Regions from separate parts of the Actinacidiphila sp. bgisy144 genome, predicted to be linked through region 4. Evidence: riboswitches for the same ligand, from Rfam matches in the RefSeq annotation. Region 4 holds a riboswitch; each other region holds the start of a gene.
What was found. Region 4 has a riboswitch for cobalamin ahead of metE (5-methyltetrahydropteroyltriglutamate--homocysteine S-methyltransferase). Riboswitches for the same ligand answer to the same signal wherever they lie in the genome.

Region 1 (2,167 bases), on a different contig from region 4:
ACCGCCAGCCGGAGCCGCCGCCGGCCGCGTCGGCCGCCGCAGCGCTCTCGACCGCGAAGAACGGCCCCAGCTCCGCCAGGGCCGCTCTCGTCTCATCGCCGTGCACGGCGCCACCCTGCCGCGGCAGGGTGAGGTGGCGCGCCGAGGCGCCCCCTCACGCCTCCACCGGGCCGACCCGGGGCGCCCGCGCGGCGCGGCCGGTCGGCGAGGCGCTCAGCACCCGCTCCGAAAGCGGCCCGAAGACCAGCGCGATCGCCGACCACAGCAGCAGCTGCGCGGCCACCGAGTACAAGCGGAACCGGAACAGCACGTCCGCAGGGAAGCCCGGGTAGACGATCCGCCCCGCCGGGTCGGTCAGCGGCTGAGGTGTCTCCGTGGCGTGGTCGCCGTACTGCTCGCGGTTGGCGGCCAGGTGTCCCAGCGCGGGCAGCAGGCCGATCACGACGCAGATGGCGGCCACGAAGGCCGCACCGGCCAGCAGCGTGGCGTTCCACGTGCCGAACCGCCCCTGGAGCCGCCGCCCCAGCCACACCGCCAGCGCGAGCAGCGTGATCGAGCAGACCACCATGACCAGGTAGAGCCCGGTGCGGGCCTTGATGGTGTCCTCGTGCCCGATCGCGGGCGGGTTCGCCGGGTACTTCACGAACGGCACCAGGTAGAAGCCGAGGAAGCCGCCGCCGGCCACCAGCAGCGCCAGCGTGCGCGGCCGGACGCCGCCGACCCGCCCCAGGCACACCGTGTAGACCACCGCGAAGAGGGCGCCCATCGCGGCACCGAAGAGGACCAGGCCCACGCCCATGCCGACATCGGCCTGGACGGTGCGGCTGAACAGGTCGGGGCCGTCCGGCGAGACCGGCAGGCCCGCGGCCTTGTCTAGGGCGCTTTGCGCCGCGTCCCGGCCGCTCTCGTAGCTGATCGCCCGGTTGATCTGCGGTTCGGCGAAGATCCGTGCGAAGACGAACGCGAGCAGCCCGCCGATCGCGCCGGCGAGCACGCCGCGCAGTACGAGTCGTTTCTCCATGTCGAGTTGTCCGCCTGCCTGTTGTCGTCAGTGGCAGGGGAAGCCGAGGAAGTGCCGCGCGTCGTGCACGAACTCGTGGATGTGCATGTCCCGGCCGAAGACGGACACCGCGCCCTGGTCGACGCCGATGAAGTAGTAGGCGGCCAGCGCCAGGAGCGCGCTGCCGACCAGCCAGAGCACCGCCTTGGAGACGGGCAGGACGACCGGCGTGGCCTCGGTCGACGAAGGGGTGGACACAGAACTCACGGGTGGGGCCTCCTTCGGGGATACAGCGTCCCTCGGTTCGAGTGGGGCGGCGTGACGGCGGAGTATCTGACTCCCGGACGCCCCCAGAGGCGACCGGTACACAGTGGCGCGACCGTGCCGGAGTTCCACCGGCTTCCTCACACCATCACGAACGACCAGCGTACGGGCGGGCGAACCGGCACGTCAACGCATGTCACCTGCTTCCCGCCACACCGCGCGGGGGCCGCCGCGCCGCCGGAGGCGGCATCAACTCCCCGACCAGCGCCGCCACTTGATCCACCTCGATGAGGAAGCCGTCATGCCCGTACGGCGAGCGGATCGTCCGCGTCCGGTCCGCGCCCGGGATGCCCGCCGCCAACTCCTCCTGCTGCGCGGTCGGGTAGAGCCGGTCGGAGTCGACCCCGGCCACCAGCGCGGGCGCCGTGACCCGCCGCAGCGCCGCCGCGGTGCCGCCCCGCCCGCGCCCCACGTCATGGGCGTTCATCGCCTCGGTGAGCACCACATAGCTGCCCGCGTCGAACCGGCGCACCAGCTTGTCCGCGTGGTGGTCGAGATACGACTCCACCGCGTACCGGCCGCCGTGCCAGGGCAGTTCACCGCGCTGCGGGTCCCGGCCGAAGCGCGCCCGCAGTTCCGGCTCGCTGCGGTACGTCAGGTGCGCCAGCCGGCGGGCCTGGCCGAGACCGGCGTGCGGGCCGCCGCCCGGCCCGGCGCCGTGGTAGTCGCCGCCGCGCCAGGCCGGGTCGGCCCGGATCGCCCGCAGCTGCACCGACGCCCAGCCGATCTGCTCGGCACTGGCCGCCGCCGGGCAGGCGAGCAGCAGCAGCGCGCCGACCCGCTCCGGGCGGCCGGCCGCCCACTCCAGCGCCCGCATGCCGCCCATCGACCCGCCGACCACCA
Region 2 (2,167 bases), on a different contig from region 4:
AAGCCGAGCCGCTCGGCGAGCACCGCGCTGCGGACCACCTCGTCGAGGCGCTCGGCCTGGGAGACGCGGTGCCCGGTGAAGGGGTCGCTGAGTAGGGTGCCGAAAGTGATGGTCCCGATATCCATGTGCACGGTCCTCTGGCGGGTTGACGGAAAGCCCTCAAAGTAAAGTACAACGTGCATGGTAAATTGGGCAACGGACGACGACCCGTATCGGAGGCTTCCCCTGAGTACCCCACCGACGGCCCCCGCCCGCAAGGCGGCACCGGAGCGCCCCGGCCCCGCCCGAACCGGCGGGCGGGCCGGCAAGCGCGACGCCATCACCCAGGGCGCCCGGACCGTCTTCGGCCGCGAGGGCTACAGCCGCACCAGCATCGAGGCGATCGCCGCCGAGGCCGGCGTGTCCACGCGCACCATCTACAACCACTTCGAGGGCAAGGACCAGCTCTTCTCCGACGTGGTCCACGACAGCGCCGGGCAGGTCGCGGACGCGTTCGTAGCGACCGTCGAGAAGCAGGTGACCGGCACCGACCCGCGCGCCGACCTGCTCGCGCTCGGCCGCGCCTTCGTCGGCCAGCGCACCCAGTTCCCCGAGCACTTCGCGATGATCCGGCAGATCAAGGCCGAGGTGCAGCACTTCCCCGCCGCCGTGATCGACGCCTGGCAGCAGGCCGGGCCGCAGCGCGTCCAGCGGGAGGTCGCCCGGCGGCTGGAGCAGCTCGCCGGCGCCGGGCTGCTGCGCATCCCCGAACCCGCCCGCGCCACCGTGCACTTCATCGCCCTGGTGACCTCGGAGATCACCATCCGCCCCCACGGCAGCCCGCCGCTGGGCGCGGCCGAGATCCGCGACTGCGTCACCCGCGCCGTCGACGCCTTCCTGCACGGCTACGGCACCGACCGCCCGTCCTGACCTCCGCTCCGCACTCCCCTCGCGCGGCCCTTCCCGTCAACTCCGGGCGGGGCCGCGGCCGTTGGCACCGGGCCCTGCCCCCGCGCCGGTGCGGGCCCTCCGCGCCCCGTGATCCGGCCGGCCGGGCGGGGCGGCGCGTTTGGTAGCGTGCGCGTGCCGTGGTGCACGGGAAACCGGTCGGAAGCCGGTGCGGCCCTCGCCACTGTAGTCGCGGAGTTCCGCGGCCCTGCGCCGACCGTCCCCACGACGGTCGGGGCCACTGGGCGGACCGGCAACGGACGCCTGGGAAGGCCGGCCGTGGAGCGTCGACGCGAAAGCCAGGAGACCGGCCACGGCGCGACATCTTCCACGAGGGTTTGGAGTACACGTGCCGAGCAGCGCCCTGCGCCCGTTCCGCCATATCAGCCGTCTCATACGCCCGGGCGCCCGGGCCCGCACCCGCCCGCTACGGCTGCCGGCCGCCGCCGCGGCCCTGCTGGCCACCGGGTGCCTGGCCGCCTGCACGGGGGCGCCCGCCGCGAGCGGCCCGGCGTCCTCCGCCACCGCGCGCAGCAGCATCGCCCCGGTCAGCGTGCGCAGTTGCGGCGTGGCCACCACCGTCGCCGCGCCCCCGAAGCGGCTGGTCACCCTCAACGAGGGCGCCACCGAGGTCGCCCTCGCGCTGGGCCTCCAGTCGCGGATGGCCGGCACCGCCTACCTCGACGACACGATCCCGGCGAAGTGGAAGGCCGCCTACGACTCCGTGCCGGTGCTCAGCAAGGAGTACCCGTCCAAGGAGAAGCTCCTCGCCGCGCGCCCCGACTTCCTCTACGCCTCCTACACCAGCGCCTTCACCGGCAAGGTCGCCGGCACCCGCGCCGAGCTGGCCGCCGAGCACATCGGCTCCTACCTGTCGCCCTTCGGCTGCGCGGACGCGAAGCAGGTGCCCACCGCGTCGTTCGAGGCGGTGTGGGGCGAACTCGCCGACATCGCCGCGGTCTTCGGGGTGCCGCAGCGGGCGGCCGCGATCGAGCGGCAGCAGAAGACGGCGCTGGCCGCACTGGCCGCCCAGGGCGCGGGCAAGGGCCTGGACGTGCTCTGGTACGACTCCGGCACCAAGTCCCCCTACGTCGGGGCCGGCCACGGCGGACCGCAGACCGTCCTGGACGCGGTCGGCGCGCACAACGTGTTCGGCACCCTGAAAGGCGGCTGGCAGAACGTGAGCTGGGAGCAGGTGGCCGCCGCCGACCCGGACGCCATCGTGCTCGCGGACGCGAGC
Region 3 (2,167 bases), on a different contig from region 4:
GGAACAGCCATGACACCAGCCACGACACACCGCACCGGTCCGAAGGTCATCGTCGTCACCGGCGCCTCCAGCGGCATCGGCAACCTCGCCGCCCGCTTCCTGGCCGGGGCCGGGCACACCGTCTACGCGGGCATGCGCGCCACCGCCGACCGCAACGCCCCCCGCGTGGCCGAACTCGCCGCGTACGCAGAGGCGGAGGGCGTGGACGTGCGCGGCATCGAGATGGACGTGCAGGACCAGGCGTCAGTCGACGCGGCGATCGAGCAGGTCACCGCCGAGCAGGGCCGGCTGGACGTGGTCGTCCACAACGCCGGCCACATGGCGCTGGGCCCGGCCGAGGCGTTCACCCCCGAACAGCTCGCCGCGCTCTACGACGCCAACGTCCTGTCCACCCAGCGCGTCAACCGCGCCGCGCTGCCGCACCTGCGCCGCCAGGGCGAGGGGCTGCTGGTGTGGGTGGGGTCGTCCTCCACCCGCGGCGGCCACCCGCCGTTCCTCGCCCCGTACTTCGCGGCGAAGGCGGGCATGGACGCACTGGCCGAGAGCTACGCCGCCGAGCTGGTCCGGTTCGGCATCGACACCGTCATCGTGGTGCCGGGCGCCTACCCGTCGGGCACCAACCACTTCGCCCACGCGGCCCGGCCGGCCGACACCGTACGGGACACCGCGTACGACGAGGCGTACGGCGCGGTGCGCGACTCCATGGCGCAGGCGCTCACCGACCTCTTCCCCGCGGGGCGGACCGTGGACGAGGTCGCGGACGAGATCGTCCGGGTGGTCGGACTGCCGCAGGGCGAGCGGCCGTTCCGCACCCACATCGATCCCAGCCGCGACGGCAGCGAGGTCGTGTCCGCGGTCAGCGACCGCATCCGCGCGGAGTTCTACCACCGCATCGGCATCCAGGAGCTGCTTCCCGAGCACGCCTCCCTCTGAGCCGGCCGCGCGCCCACCTGCCGGCGCGGGGCCGCAAAGCCGCAGGCAGGCCCGGTTGACGGGGTTTCTCCGGGCGTGGTGAACTGCCGGGAGCAATGCGGCGGCAGGAGAGGAAGTCGGTGCGAATCCGACGCGGTCCCGCCACTGTCACCGGGGAGTGCACTCCCGAAGCTGGAGGCCACGGCCGGCGCACGCCGGCGGGAAGGCCCGGGAGTGCGTTGATCCGGGAGCCAGGAGACTCTCACCGCCGGTCACGTCGAGCCAGGGCGCGGACCCTGAGTGAGGACTTCGCCATGCCCTGCACGCAGGCGGCACCCGCCCTGGCGGCCGCCGGTACCCGGATATCCGCGGCATGAGCGGCCGCCACCGTGCCTACGCGTACGGCGCCGCACTCGGCTTCCTCGGCGACCTCCTGATCGGCGACCCGCGCCGCGGCCACCCGGTGGCCGGGTTCGGGCGGGCCGCCGGCGCCCTGGAGCAGCGGATGTGGCGCGACGACCGGGGCGCCGGCAGCGCGTACGCGGCGCTGTGCGTGGGCGGCGCGGTGGCCGCGGCCGCCGTCGCCGAGCGGGCGGCCCGGCGCCGCCCGCTGCTGGGCGCGGCGCTGGCCGCGGCGGCCACCTGGTCGGTGCTGGGCGGCACTTCGCTCGCCCGGGAGGCCCGCACGATCGGCGCGGCGCTTCAGGCCGGCGACCTGGCCGCCGCCCGGGACCGGCTGCCGCACCTGTGCGGGCGGGACCCGGCCGCGCTGGACGCCGACGCGCTGGCGCGGGCGGTGGTGGAGTCGGTCGCGGAGAACACCTCGGACGCGGTGGTCGGCGCCCTGGTGTGGGGCGGGCTCGCGGGGGTGCCCGGGCTGGTCGGCTTCCGTGCCGCCAACACGCTGGACGCGATGGTCGGCCACCGCTCCCCGCGGCACCTGCGCTTCGGGTGGGCGGCCGCCCGGCTGGACGACGCGGCCGGCTACCCCGGCGCGCGGCTGACCGCCCTGCTCGCCGCGCTGGCCGGGCCGTATCCGGGCAGCGCGCTGGCCACCGCGCGCCGGGACGGGCCGCGGCACCCCTCGCCCAACGCCGGGCCGGTCGAGGCCGCGTTCGCGGGGGCGCTGCGGGTGCGACTGGGCGGCACCCTGGCGTACGGGGGGCGGGTCGAGCACCGGCCGGTGCTGGGCGCGGGGTTCCGGCCGCCGCGGCCGGCCGACATCGGGCGCGCGGTGCGGCTGTCCCGCCGGGTC
Region 4 (2,167 bases):
CTCAGCGAGCCGCCCGGGCGCTCCACCGGCCGGCTCGACCTGCCGGGCACCGTGGTGCTCGCCGGCGGCCTGGTCTGCCTGCTGCTGCCGCTGAGCCAGGCGTCCAGTTGGGGCTGGTCGTCGCCGACCACGATCGGCCTGCTGGTCGCCGCGGCGGTGCTGCTGGCCGGGTTCGTGGTCTGGGAACGCCGCGCGGCCTCGCCGCTGGTCGACGTCCGGGTCAACGCCGCGCCCGCGCTGCTGCTGACGAACGTCGCGTCCGTCTGCGTCGGCTTCGCGCTGTTCGCCACACTCATCGGCACCGCCTCCTACGTGGAGGCGCCGCGGGTGACCGGCTACGGCTTCGGCTCGTCCGTGGTGGTGGGCGGCCTGTGCCTGCTGCCCAGCGGCGTGGCGATGCTCATCCTGTCGCCGGCCTCGGCGGCGATCACCAACGCGGTCGGGCCGAAGATCACCCTGGCCATCGGCGCGACCATCGTGGCGGCCGGCTTCGTGGTGCGGATCGCGCTCACCGGCCACCTGTGGGAGATCATCCTCGGCACCAGCATCGCCGGGGCCGGCACCGGTATCGCGTACGCGGCCATGCCCGCGCTGATCAACCTCGCCGCGCCGCGCTCGGCCCTCGCGGCCGCCAACGGCCTCAACTCGCTCTTCCGCTCCGTCGGCAGCTCGCTGGCCAGCGCGGTCGGCGGCACCCTGTTCGCCTCGCAGGTGATCGTGCTGGGCGGCCAGGCCATACCCTCCCTGCACGCCTACCGGCTGCTCTTCGGGATCTGCGCGGGCGCGGCCCTGCTCGGCGCCCTGATCGCGCTGACGGTGCCCACCTCGCCGCAGGAGGAGGAAGCCGCGCAGGCGGAACCGGTACCGGCCTGACGTTCCCCGCCTGATGCTCCCCCGGCCGGGTGGAACACCCCGGCCGGGAGCGCCGGGACGGGAAAAGGGGCGGCCCGGCGGCACCCGCGCGATCTATGCTGGCGGGTGCAGCTGGTTCGCCCCTGCCCGCCAGGCAGGCGCGTCGCAAGAGGGAACCCGGTGGGAATCCGGGACTGCCCCGCAGCGGTGAGTGGGAACGACCGCCGTCAGACGCACTGGGTCCGCCTCGGACCTGGGAAGCGACGGCCAGTAGGTGTCTGCCCCCGGCAGGCGTGCCCGCGAGTCCGAAGACCTGCCCGTTGCCCGTACGCGACCGTTCGCGTGCGGAAGTCCCGGTGACCTCGTGGGCGGGTCGGCGTACATGGGCAGGCAGGTGGACGAGCGCGCGCCGTCGTCGGTGCGCCGGGTCCGTACCGGTCCGGTGTGCCGCCTTCGCACCCTCGTCCCGTCGCCGGGATGCCAGGGAGACATCTCGCGAAGGAGAGTTCCGTGTCAGCGAAGTCCGCAGCCGCGGCAGCACGGGCCACCGTGTACGGCTACCCCCGCCAGGGACAGCACCGGGAACTGAAGAAGGCCGTCGAGGGCTACTGGAAGGGCCAAGTCGGCGCCGACGCCCTCCGGCAGACCGCCGCCGGCCTGCGCCGCGCCAACTGGCGGCAGCTCGCCGGGGCCGGCCTCCACGAACTGCCCACCGGCGACTTCTCGTACTACGACCACGTGCTCGACACCAGCGTCATGGTCGGCGCCGTGCCCGAGCGGCACCGCGCGGCCGTCGCCGCCGACCGGCTCGACGGCTACTTCGCGATGGCCCGCGGCACCCAGGACACGGCGCCGCTGGAGATGACGAAGTGGTTCGACACCAACTACCACTACCTGGTGCCCGAGTTGGGTCCGGACACCGTCTTCCGCGCGGACTCCTCCCAGCAGGTCGGCGAGCTGCGCGAGGCCCTCGCGCTCGGGTACGACGCGCGGCCGGTGCTCGTCGGCCCCGTGACCTACCTGCTGCTCGCCAAGGCCGCGCCCGGCGCGCCGGCCGGGTTCGAGCCGCTGTCCCTGCTGGACCGGCTGCTGCCGGTGTACGCGGAGGTGCTCGCCGACCTGCGGGCCGCCGGCGCGGCGTGGGCGCAACTCGACGAGCCCGCCCTCGTGCAGGACCGCACGCCGGCCGAACTGGCCGCGGCCGAGCGCGCGTACCGGTCGCTGGGCGGCGCCGCCGACCGGCCGAAGCTGCTCGTCGCGTCCTACTTCGACCGGCTCGGCGAGGCGCTGCCGGTGCTGGCCGCGGCCCCCGTCG

Region 1: another riboswitch for cobalamin. It lies ahead of AC3EVP_RS16275 (CbtB domain-containing protein); the one in region 4 lies ahead of metE (5-methyltetrahydropteroyltriglutamate--homocysteine S-methyltransferase).
Region 2: another riboswitch for cobalamin. It lies ahead of AC3EVP_RS05890 (ABC transporter substrate-binding protein); the one in region 4 lies ahead of metE (5-methyltetrahydropteroyltriglutamate--homocysteine S-methyltransferase).
Region 3: another riboswitch for cobalamin. It lies ahead of AC3EVP_RS13150 (cobalamin biosynthesis protein); the one in region 4 lies ahead of metE (5-methyltetrahydropteroyltriglutamate--homocysteine S-methyltransferase).

What each region holds. Positions count from the first base shown of each region.
Region 1 covers NZ_JBYIRM010000012.1:116,107-118,273, reverse strand. The annotation lists gene AC3EVP_RS16285 ((2Fe-2S)-binding protein) at 1-106, opposite strand, end outside; gene AC3EVP_RS16280 (CbtA family protein) at 155-1,021, opposite strand; gene AC3EVP_RS16275 (CbtB domain-containing protein) at 1,049-1,267, opposite strand; cobalamin riboswitch at 1,307-1,462, opposite strand; gene metX (homoserine O-acetyltransferase MetX) at 1,461-2,167, opposite strand, start outside.
Region 2 covers NZ_JBYIRM010000004.1:34,123-36,289, reverse strand. The annotation lists gene AC3EVP_RS05900 (LLM class flavin-dependent oxidoreductase) at 1-125, opposite strand, end outside; gene AC3EVP_RS05895 (TetR/AcrR family transcriptional regulator) at 181-909, shown strand; cobalamin riboswitch at 1,052-1,257, shown strand; gene AC3EVP_RS05890 (ABC transporter substrate-binding protein) at 1,277-2,167, shown strand, end outside.
Region 3 covers NZ_JBYIRM010000009.1:49,981-52,147, forward strand. The annotation lists gene AC3EVP_RS13145 (SDR family oxidoreductase) at 10-933, shown strand; cobalamin riboswitch at 1,043-1,174, shown strand; gene AC3EVP_RS13150 (cobalamin biosynthesis protein) at 1,286-2,167, shown strand, end outside.
Region 4 covers NZ_JBYIRM010000044.1:11,019-13,185, forward strand. The annotation lists gene AC3EVP_RS33515 (MFS transporter) at 1-873, shown strand, start outside; cobalamin riboswitch at 969-1,187, shown strand; gene metE (5-methyltetrahydropteroyltriglutamate--homocysteine S-methyltransferase) at 1,363-2,167, shown strand, end outside.